3 regions of the Pedococcus aerophilus genome follow, and region 1 is predicted to be linked to each of the others. Evidence: predicted binding sites of a transcription regulator. Region 1 holds the regulator's gene; each other region holds the start of a gene.

Region 1 (3,271 bases):
CGCGCAGTGGAACTACGGCAGCCACTACGCCCCCTCCAACGGGCACGTCGGGTACGTCGAGGAGGTCACGACCTCCTACATCGTCGTGTCGGACTCGGCGTGGAGCGGGTACTCCTCGCGCATGAAGATCCCCCGCGGCGATGCCAACTGGCCGAGCAACTTCCTGCACTTCAAGGACCAGCCGTACCAGCCACCCAAGTCCGGCAGCTTCCTCAAGGTGCGCGAGAACGGCGGCGTCTACCGGCTCGTCGGCCGCACGCCGGTGTTCGTCTCCACCTGGACCGCCTTCGGGGGGACCAAGGCGACGATGGCGATCTCCTCGACGGCCCTGGCCTCGCTGCCGGCGACGATCCCGGACGGCACCTTCATCCGGGGCGCCCAGCGCGGCGAGGTCTACCGCATGGCCGGCGGCGCACCCATCTTCGTCTCCGCGTGGGCCAATGTCGGGGGCACCAAGGGGTACACGACCGTCGACCAGGTGGCCATCGACAAGGCCGGCAGCGGGGGTGCCTACAACCGCATGCGCGCGCAGCCGGCCGACACGACGATGCTCACGACCACCAAGGGTGTGAAGTACCGGATGAAGGGTGGCGTCGCCTACTACTCGACGACCCTGCCCATCACCGAGCTCTCTCCGCCGGTGCTGGTGGACCACGTCGCGCTGAAGAACGCCACCACGACCGGAGCCCTGCGGTACCGGCACATCAAGGCCGTCAGGGTGCTCCCGAACATCGTGATCGGGTCCTGAGAGCAGGAGTGCCGACTCGCTCGGCGGTCACGTCCCGCCGTGTCGGGCTCAGCCGGCGGCGGGGATGAGCAGCGTCTGACCGGCGTGCACGTCGGACCCGGCCAGGTCGTTGGCGATCTGGATCTGCGCGACGGCCTCGTTGATCGGCAGCTGCGGCAGCTGCGTCGCCGCGACCTCGGAGAGGGTCTGGCCGGCCTGCACCGTCGTGGAGTGGTCGATGACCACTGCCGACGCACCGCCCGACAGCAGGCTGATCGCCAGCACCACGCCGACGACCACGACGGTCATCGTGACGGCCAGGCGTCCGGCGCGGGTAAGCCGCAACGGGGCGGCGGGACGGATGACGACGTCCTCACCCGTGGGCACCGAGACGAGCTGCGGGCGCACCGGCCGAACCGGCATACGCACGGGTGCGGGGGCGATGTCCCAAGCAACTGCTGCACTCATCTGGTCCTCCGTGGTGGTCATCTGGTCGACGCTCTTCGAACGGTTGTACGAAGTGCCTCTTGGTTGATTTCTAGCACGCTTGTTCGAACCGAGCAAGACACGCCTCGAACACATGTTTGGTACTGGCGTTCGAACGCCATACGCTGTGTCCATGCCTCAAGCACATCAGAGGCCACTGACAGTCACCCCTGTCACACGACCCAGCAGTCATTGATCAGCACCGGCAGACGCCACCTGACCTGCGGAAACGAGGAACCGGCATGAGCGAGGACAACGTCAAGGAGCTCCCCGACCGCGATCGGGGCGACGGTCTCACCGTCCGCCAGCGACGGGTCCTCGAGGTCATCCGCAACTCGGTCGACCGCCGCGGGTACCCGCCGAGCCTGCGCGAGATCGGCGAGGCCGTGGGCCTCACCTCCCCGAGCTCGGTGGCCCACCAGCTCTCGACGTTGGAGCGCAAGGGCTTCCTGCGCCGCGACCCCAACCGCCCCCGGGCGATCGAGGTCGTCTCCCCCGACTCGACGGCCGACATGCGCGGCTACCGCGGCGGCGCGAGCGTCGAGGACGAGACCGCGGTGTTCGACGAGACGGGCATGAACGACCGTCGCCCGGAGGCCTCCTACGTCCCGGTCCTGGGGCGGATCGCCGCCGGTGTGCCGATCCTCGCCGAGGAGACCGTCGAGGACGTCTTCCCGCTGCCGCGCCAGATCGTCGGCGAGGGACAGCTCTTCCTCCTGCAGGTCGTCGGTGAGTCGATGATCGACGCCGCGATCTGCGACGGCGACTGGGTCGTCGTGCGCCAGCAGCCGACCGCCGACAACGGCGACATCGTCGCGGCCATGCTCGACAACGAGGCGACGGTCAAGACGTTCAAGCGCAAGGACGGCAAGGTGTGGCTGATGCCGCACAACGACGCGTTCGAGCCCATCGACGGCGACCACGCGACGATCCTGGGCAAGGTCACCGCGGTCCTGCGCCGCGTCTGAGACCTTCCCACCCCGATCTCCCTCGGAGGTCGCCACGGACCGACCCCCGTGGCGACCTCCGAGTGGTTCTCACCGCACTCCGTGCGTGACACCCACCTCCGACGGGCTCCGAGTGGTTGGTCCGGCGCGGCAGTGGGTACGTTCGACACGAAAGGTGCGGCCCGGGGCAGTTCGGGCGGCCCGGCACCACGACAGCGAGGTTCGACGATGGCCAAGCACGACGAAGGCGACTACTCCGAGGCAGACCTGAGGGTCAAGGGCCAGAAGGACCACGCAGCAGGACCCACGGCGGTGGCGGTCTCGATGAAGCGGGCCATCGACCACATGGGGATCAAGCGCACCGCGCAGACCCTGCTCAAGCTCAACCAGGCCGAGGGCTTCGACTGCATGAGCTGCGCCTGGCCGGACCCCGACGTGGGCCACCGCCACGCGGCCGAGTTCTGCGAGAACGGCGCGAAGGCCGTGGCCGAGGAGGCCACCCGCGACCGGGCCACCCCCGAGTTCTTCGCCGAGCACAGCATCGCCGAGCTCGACACCCGCTCCGAGTACTGGCTCGGCCAGCAGGGCCGGATCACCCACCCGATGGTCAAGCGCCCCGGCGCCACGCACTACGAGCCCATCGAGTGGGACGAGGCCTTCGAGCTCATCGCCGCCGAGCTGCGCTCCCTGGCCAGCCCGGACGAGGCGACCTTCTACACCTCGGGTCGCACCTCCAACGAGGCCGCCTTCGCCTACCAGCTGTTCGTGCGTGCCTTCGGCACGAACAACCTGCCCGACTGCTCGAACATGTGCCACGAGTCCACGAGCATCGCGCTGCAGGAGTCGATCGGCATCGGCAAGGCCAGCGTCACCCTGGACGACGTCCACACCGCCTCGGTCATCGTCATCGCCGGGCAGAACCCCGGCACCAACCACCCGCGCATGCTCTCCGCCCTGGAGATCGCCAAGGAGAACGGCGCGAAGATCATCTCGATCAACCCGCTGCGCGAGGCCGGGCTGGTGCGGTTCAAGAACCCCCAGAAGCCCAGCGGCGTCATCGGGCACGGGACCGCCCTGTCCGACCTGCACCTGCCGGTCAAGGTCAACGGTG
Region 2 (3,271 bases), 1.2 Mb from region 1:
GTGCCCCTGCCCGACCGGGCGACCCGGGTCGACGGGCTCGCCCGCCAGACGCAGCGGCCCCGGACCAGCATCGCGGCGGGCGAGGTACGGCTCGAGGTCACCTTCTTCCCGCCGACGGGCCAGAAGCTCGACCACCGCTGGGGCGACCCGACACGGCTCATGGTCTCGGCGACTCCTGAGCACCTGCTGCGCTCCGGCGGCGGCAGTGCCCAAGGCCTGACCCGCATCCTGGACCTCGACCCCTCGGTCGGCGACGGCGTCCTGCACATCTCGGTGCAGGCAGCCTCCTGCGACGGCGACCCCGTCACCGGCGAGGTGCCCGAGCATGCTGCCTGCCACCTCTACCAGCAGGACTGGGGCATCCCTGTCGTCCTCGTCGACGACGCCCCCGCCGAGCTCACCCTCGACCTCCGCGGCACCTGAACACCGCCCAGCTACGTGCGCCGGGTGTAGGTGACGGTCTTCTTCCCGGTCGGTGTGGTGTCGATGTGGTGGGTGAAGGTCGGGTCGTGGGCTCGTCGGTGGTGGTATACGCACAACGGGACCGCGTCGGCCAGGTCGGTGCGCCCTCCCTTGGACCACGGGTCCTGGTGGTGCGCTCGGACCAGGCATAGGGCCGGTCGCACCCGGTCGCGGCGCAGGTGTCGTAGGTCGTGGCCAGGGCGGTGCGTTGGGCCCCGGTGAAGAACCGTTCCTGTCGTCCGAGGTCCAACGGCACCGACCGGCCGCCCAGGACGGCGGGCACGATCCCGGCGTTGCACGCCAACCTGCGCGCTTGTCCGGCGGACAGGTCGTGGCCGGTGTCGAGGTGGGCTGCGCCGACCCCGGCCCGGAGCTGGTCCAGGTCCATCGTGACGACCACGGTCGCGGCGACCTTGCCGGACAGGGTGTCGGTGGGCAGGTGCTCGAGCAGCTCGACGAACGCGGCACCGTACCGGTGGGCCCAGTCCCCGTCCGCGGCCCGGAACGCCTCCCACGTCGCCTCTCGAACACCACAAGCCGCGGCACCCGAGGCGCTGCTGCCGCCGACCGGTCCCGCCACGCCAACCGAGGTCGCGGCGCCCATGGCGCCGCCCGCGGTCTTGGCGGCGGTGGCTGCTCGGTGGGCGAACCGTCGGGGTGGGGCGATCTGCTGCACGGCCTTGGCCAGGATTGAGGCCGCCAACGTCAGGACCGTGAAGTGACCCGTCGTGGTGCCATCACCGTTGTGGTGCCACGTCAACCGCGTCCTGGCCAACGCGGCGTCCTCCTCGGACCGCAGCACCGTGTCCTCGTGCGCGTCGACCTCGGCGCGGGTCCGCTGCGCGATGGCCAGCGCCCGGCGTCCTTCGCGGCGCAATGTCCCGGGGTCGACCAGCCGGGCTCGGCGCACCAACTGTGTCTCGATGAGCGCACGGTCGGACCAGGACACATCCGCCGGCAATGCCGCAGTGGCCGTGGCGATGACCTGCGCGTGCTCGGTCGAGAGGTCACCGGCTGCCAACGCCTCCCGTGTCGCGGGCAACCCGTCGTCCAGGGCCGTGGCCAACCGCACGTCCCGCGCCGCCTGGCCACCCTCACGCCTGGTCCTGGCCGCCAACCACGCCGACGTCCCCGTCAACCCCGCGCCCACCGCAACCTGGGACCGGTCCGCCTCGGCCAGCAACGCCAACCGCACCGCCTGCAACCGCGCGATCACCCGGTCCACTTCACCCAGCGCCACGCCCGCCGCGGCACCACCGACCACGTCCCCGGTCTGCACTCGATCCACCAGTGCGCCGATCTCACGCAGCACCTGAACCGTCCCCACCGGGACGATCCCAAGAGCAGCGTCTGCGACCATGCCCTATTCTATTCGAACGGGTGTTCGAACGACAAGGGTTGAACAGGGGGAATCCGATTGGCCTGACTGCGGCGGGAGAGGCCTACTCTCGAGGTGGAGGCCCCGGTCGGTGCCTGCGCCCAAGCTGGAGAGAGGTGTAGCGATGCTGAAGCTCATCGTGCTGCTGGTGATCGTGATCGCGGTGCTCGCGTACCTGATGAACCGCCGGGGAGCGTCGTTCGGGAAGAAGGGCGGCAACACCTACGAGGGGCGTTCTGCTGAGGAGCACCGGATCCCCGGCGGTGGCGGTGGCACATCCGGAGGCTTCGGCGGCTCTTGACGGGATCGGGCGTTCGGCTGTTCCTGCGCGCCATTCCTGCAGGTCAACTGCACCGGGTCTACAGTCGTGCCACCGGGTCAGCCTGCACCCGCGACCTCTCCAGGAGTGAGCATGTACATCGGACTGGGCATCTTCCTCATCGTCGTCGGCGCCGTCCTGACGTTCGCCCTCAATGCCTCCGTCGACGCCGTCAACCTCGGCATGATCGGGTGGATCTGCATGGCTGCCGGCGTTCTCGCCATCCTGCTGTCCCTCGTCGTCACGCGCCGCACCACGACTGGTGGCGGCTACTCCGCCCGTCGCGTCAGCCACACCGACCCCGCCACGGGAACCCGCGTCGACGAGGTGGATGTCGACCGCGACCGCTGAGAGCGCGGCGCCACCACAGCGCCACTGCAGCACCACTACGACGACTGAGGGCGGCCCGACGCGGGCCGCCCTCAGTCGTGTCCGCCCCGGCCCCTCATCACCGGCCCTCAGAAAGTGTGCGCACCGACCAATCCGGTCCGCCTCGGGCGCCGAATCCATGTTCAGAGGCTGTGGTTGCCTGCACATGGGGGTCGCAACCACGGTCGTGGGGACGACGAAGGGCTGGCATCCGCAGGGGGAGGCCAGCCCTTCGTGCGCGCCGGGAGCGGGCGGCATACCCGTCCGCTCCCGGTGGGGCCCTCTCGGGGCCCGTCGGTCAGAAGGCCGACTCGGGCACGTCCATGAGGGCGTTGTCGGTCGCCTCGGCGATCGCCCGCTCGGCGGCGATCTTCGGCAGGATCGTGCGGGCGAAGAAGGAGGCCGCCGCGATCTTGCCCTGGTAGAAGTCGACGTCCTTGGCCGACGCGGTCCCGGACTCGAGCGCCTTCTGCGCGACCTCGGCCTGGCGGAGGAGGAGCCAGCCGATGACTAGGTCGCCGGCGGCGAGGAGCAGGCGCGAGGTGTTCTGGCCCACCTTGTAGAGGTTGGTGAGCTCACCGCCGTCCTGGCGCGGGTCGGACTTCATCAGCTCGCCGACCATGAACCCGAGGATGCCCTGGACGTCCTCGAGGCCCTTGCCCAGCAGCTCACGCTCGCGGTCGAGGGTGCCGCCGGTGCTCCCGAGGTCCTTGGCGAACTCCTGGATCTGCATCGACAGGTGC
Region 3 (3,271 bases), 820 kb from region 1:
TCGGCCCAGGGATGCAGGTGGTGGATCTCGACGAAGCCGGTGTTGGTGGTCGGGCAGCCGGGGAACCGGCAGCCGCGGTCGCGGTCCAGGACCAGGCGTCGGGAGCGTTCGGGCAGGATCCGCATCGACCGCCCGACCGAGACCGGTCGCCCTTGGGTTTCCCAGACGGGTTGGACCACACCATCGCTGATGAACCGGCTCAGCAGCCGCGTGGGGATCGCGTGCCCGCCGGTGGCCCAGGCACCGTTGGTGTCCAGGTGCAGGTACACCCGGTAGTGCGCCGCCCGTGATGTCGAGGTGATCGAGGCCAGCGACCGGTTCGCCATCTCCTCGAGCGCGTCGGCATAGGTCGGCAACCCGGCGTGCGGGTCCTGGCTGTGGCCCAGCCCTGCGCCCGACTCGGCGCCATCGGCACGGCCATCGCTGGCGGCATCGCTCCCGGTCTTGCCGTTGTCGGTGTCACGGCGGCGGGTGAACAACGCATCCTTGGCCTCCTTCACAGCTTGTTCGACCAGGGCGCCGGTAGTCGCGGGCGCGGAGTACCGCAGCTGGAACCGACCATCAGCGTCGTAGGTCATGGTCAGCTCGGGCCGGGCACAGGCCCGCTGCTCCGCGATCGAGGCCTTCGCGGCGTCGTGCTCTTCCCTCACCAGGGTGCGGGCGTCTGGCGCGGTGCCGGTCGCTGCTGGCCCGTCGTCGCCCGGTTCGGGTGCTGGGTCGGCGGGGAAGGCGTGCATCCGGACCGCACGGCGTAGCTGGGGCACGGTTGCTTCGCGGGCGAACCGGGTCAGCGACTTCTGGTGACTCGCGGGCACGTTGCGGGCCAGGACCGCGACCTGGTCCAGGGAGAGCTCACCGGCAGACAGTGCAGTCCCAGCGTCGGTCAGCTCGGTGCGGCGCCGTGCGACGGCGACGATGTCGGCGGCGTGGGCAGGGGCCAACCCGGCCCGGACGACGAGGTAGTGCTCGGGGGACTTGAACCCGCCCTCACCCCAGTGACTGCCGGTCATGACCTCGTCGATGATGTCGACCAGCTCGGCCTGCGCCCGGTTCAACCGTCCCGCGACTGCGGCGGTGCGGTCCCACAGGTCCCGGTTCCGCACACCCCAGCTGCCCGGCGCGAGTGCATCGGGGACGGTGCTGAGGGGAGCGGTCGACATGTCCTAATCGTACAGGTGTTCGAACGATGACGAAAGAGTTGTCCACACCCAACGCGCGCGAGTTCGCCCGCAGCAGAACGACATTCGCGAAGCGGTCCCTACCGAAGTGAGCTCCGCTGCGGCGGTGCGCGCCGCGCCATACGGTCGCACCTAGACTGGACGCCGTGTCGATCCAGAACATCCGCCTCTTCGGTGACCCGGTGCTGCGCACCGCCGCCGAACCCGTCGTCGACTTCGACCGTGAGCTCCGCCAGCTGGTCAAGGACCTCACCGACACGATGATGGACGCGCCCGGCGCTGGCCTTGCGGCACCGCAGATCGGCGTGGGCCTGCGCGTGTTCACGTACTGGATCGACGGCGAGCTCGGGCACCTCGTCAACCCCGACCTGTCGCTGTCCGACGAGATGCAGGACGGCGAGGAGGGCTGCCTGTCGTTCCCCGGCATGAAGTTCGAGACGCCGCGGTCGCTGCGGGTGGTGGCCAAGGGCTTCAACCAGTTCGGGGAGCCGGTCCTCATCGAGGGCTCCGAGCTCATGGCCCGCTGCATCCAGCACGAGACCGACCACCTCGACGGCATCTTGTTCATCGACCGGATGGACCGCGAGCAGCGCAAGCTCGCCATGCGGGCGATCCGCGAGGCCCAGTGGTCGGGCGAGGCCGCGCCCACCGTCAAGGTCAGCCCGCACGCGACGTTCGGCAGGAGCCTGTGAGCCTGCGCCTCGTCTTCGCCGGTACCCCCGAGGTCGCGGTCCCGGCCCTGGCCGCACTCCATGCCTCCGAGCACGAGGTGGTCGCGGTCGTCACGCGACCGGATGCCCGTTCCGGGCGCGGCCGTGGCCTCGCCCAGTCACCGGTCCGGCAGTGGGCGCAGGAGCACGGCATCGAGGTGCTCACCCCGCGCAAGCCCGGGGAGGAGGACTTCCTCGAGCGGTTGCGCGAGCTCGAGCCCGACGTGTGCCCCGTCGTGGCGTACGGCGCGCTCATCCCGCGCGTGGCTCTCGACGTCCCCCGCCACGGCTGGGTCAACCTGCACTTCTCGCTGCTCCCTGCATGGCGCGGCGCGGCCCCGGTCCAGCACGCGCTCATGGCCGGCGACGAGATGACCGGTGCGTCCACCTTCCTCATCGAGCAGGGCCTGGACACCGGCCCGGTGTATGGCGTGATGACCGAACGCGTCCGTCCCACCGACACCTCCGGTGACCTCCTGGGTCGTCTCGCCGAAGGGGGAGCCGGGCTGCTCGTGGCGACGATGGACGGGATCGAGGACGGTTCGCTGCGACCCGTGCCGCAGAGCCCCGAGGGGGTCTCGCTGGCGCCCAAGATCGAGGTGGCCGACGCGCAGGTCCGGTGGGACAGGCCTGCCGTCGCGGTCGACAGGCTCGTCCGCGGCTGTACCCCGGCACCGGGTGCCTGGACGACGTTTCGCGGCGAGCGGGTCAAGCTGGCGCCGGTCTCGCTGACCGCCGCCGACGCCCCCGAGGGCCTGGCCCCCGGCGAGGTCGTCGCGGGCAAACGTGAGGTCTGGGTCGGCACCGGGACCACCCCGGTCCTGCTCGGCCAGGTGCGCCCGCACGGCAAGAAGGACATGGCCGCCCCCGACTGGGCGCGCGGCACCCGCATCGCACGAGGAGAGTCCTTCACCATGGTCGAGGCACAGGCATGAGCGAGTCCGACGGCGGCGGCCGGCGCGACGACAACCGCAGCGGTCGACCCGACGACAACCGCCGCGGCGGCCCGGGTGGGCGGGACGGCGAACGTCGTGCCGCTGGTCCTCGACGGAACGCCCAGGGGCGGCAGCGTCCCGAGCGCGCGCACGGCGGGCGGGAGCGCTCGGCGCAGAAGCCGAGCGAACGCGGCCGCACGAGCGACCCGCAGCGGCTCGCCGCCTACACGGTGATGCGTGCTGTCGCCGACGGGGCCTACGCCAACCTCGAGCTCCCGAAGGTGTTGCGGGACAAGGACATCCGAGGCCGGGACGCCGCGTTCACGACCGAGCTGGTCTACGGCGCGGTCCGCATGCACGGCCTCTACGACCCGATCATCTCCGTCGCCGCCGCACGACCGATCGCGAAGATCGACGAGAACGTCGTCGACACGCTGCGCCTCGGTGC

What was found. The regulator LexA, encoded in region 1, represses DNA repair genes until DNA is damaged. The targets are predictions, from matches to a motif close to TCGAACANNTGTTCGA.
Region 2: a site for LexA is predicted at 1,835-1,850, ahead of ABD286_RS09975 (DUF222 domain-containing protein). Genes of this name have one in related genera too.
Region 3: a site for LexA is predicted at 1,168-1,183, ahead of ABD286_RS00285 (HNH endonuclease signature motif containing protein). Genes of this name have one in related genera too.

What each region holds. Positions count from the first base shown of each region.
Region 1 is NZ_BAAARN010000001.1:876,503-879,773, forward strand. It holds gene ABD286_RS04030 (CHAP domain-containing protein) at 1-748, shown strand, start outside; gene ABD286_RS04035 (LysM peptidoglycan-binding domain-containing protein) at 797-1,216, opposite strand; gene lexA (transcriptional repressor LexA) at 1,456-2,181, shown strand; gene ABD286_RS04045 (FdhF/YdeP family oxidoreductase) at 2,389-3,271, shown strand, end outside.
Region 2 is NZ_BAAARN010000001.1:2,092,416-2,095,686, reverse strand. It holds gene ABD286_RS09980 (NHL domain-containing thioredoxin family protein) at 1-423, shown strand, start outside; gene ABD286_RS09975 (DUF222 domain-containing protein) at 398-1,822, opposite strand; gene ABD286_RS09970 (hypothetical protein) at 1,965-2,141, shown strand; gene ABD286_RS09965 (DUF6458 family protein) at 2,253-2,510, shown strand; gene ABD286_RS09960 (acyl-CoA dehydrogenase) at 2,827-3,271, opposite strand, start outside.
Region 3 is NZ_BAAARN010000001.1:60,543-63,813, forward strand. It holds gene ABD286_RS00285 (HNH endonuclease signature motif containing protein) at 1-1,160, opposite strand, end outside; gene def (peptide deformylase) at 1,325-1,870, shown strand; gene fmt (methionyl-tRNA formyltransferase) at 1,873-2,823, shown strand; gene ABD286_RS00300 (RsmB/NOP family class I SAM-dependent RNA methyltransferase) at 2,820-3,271, shown strand, end outside.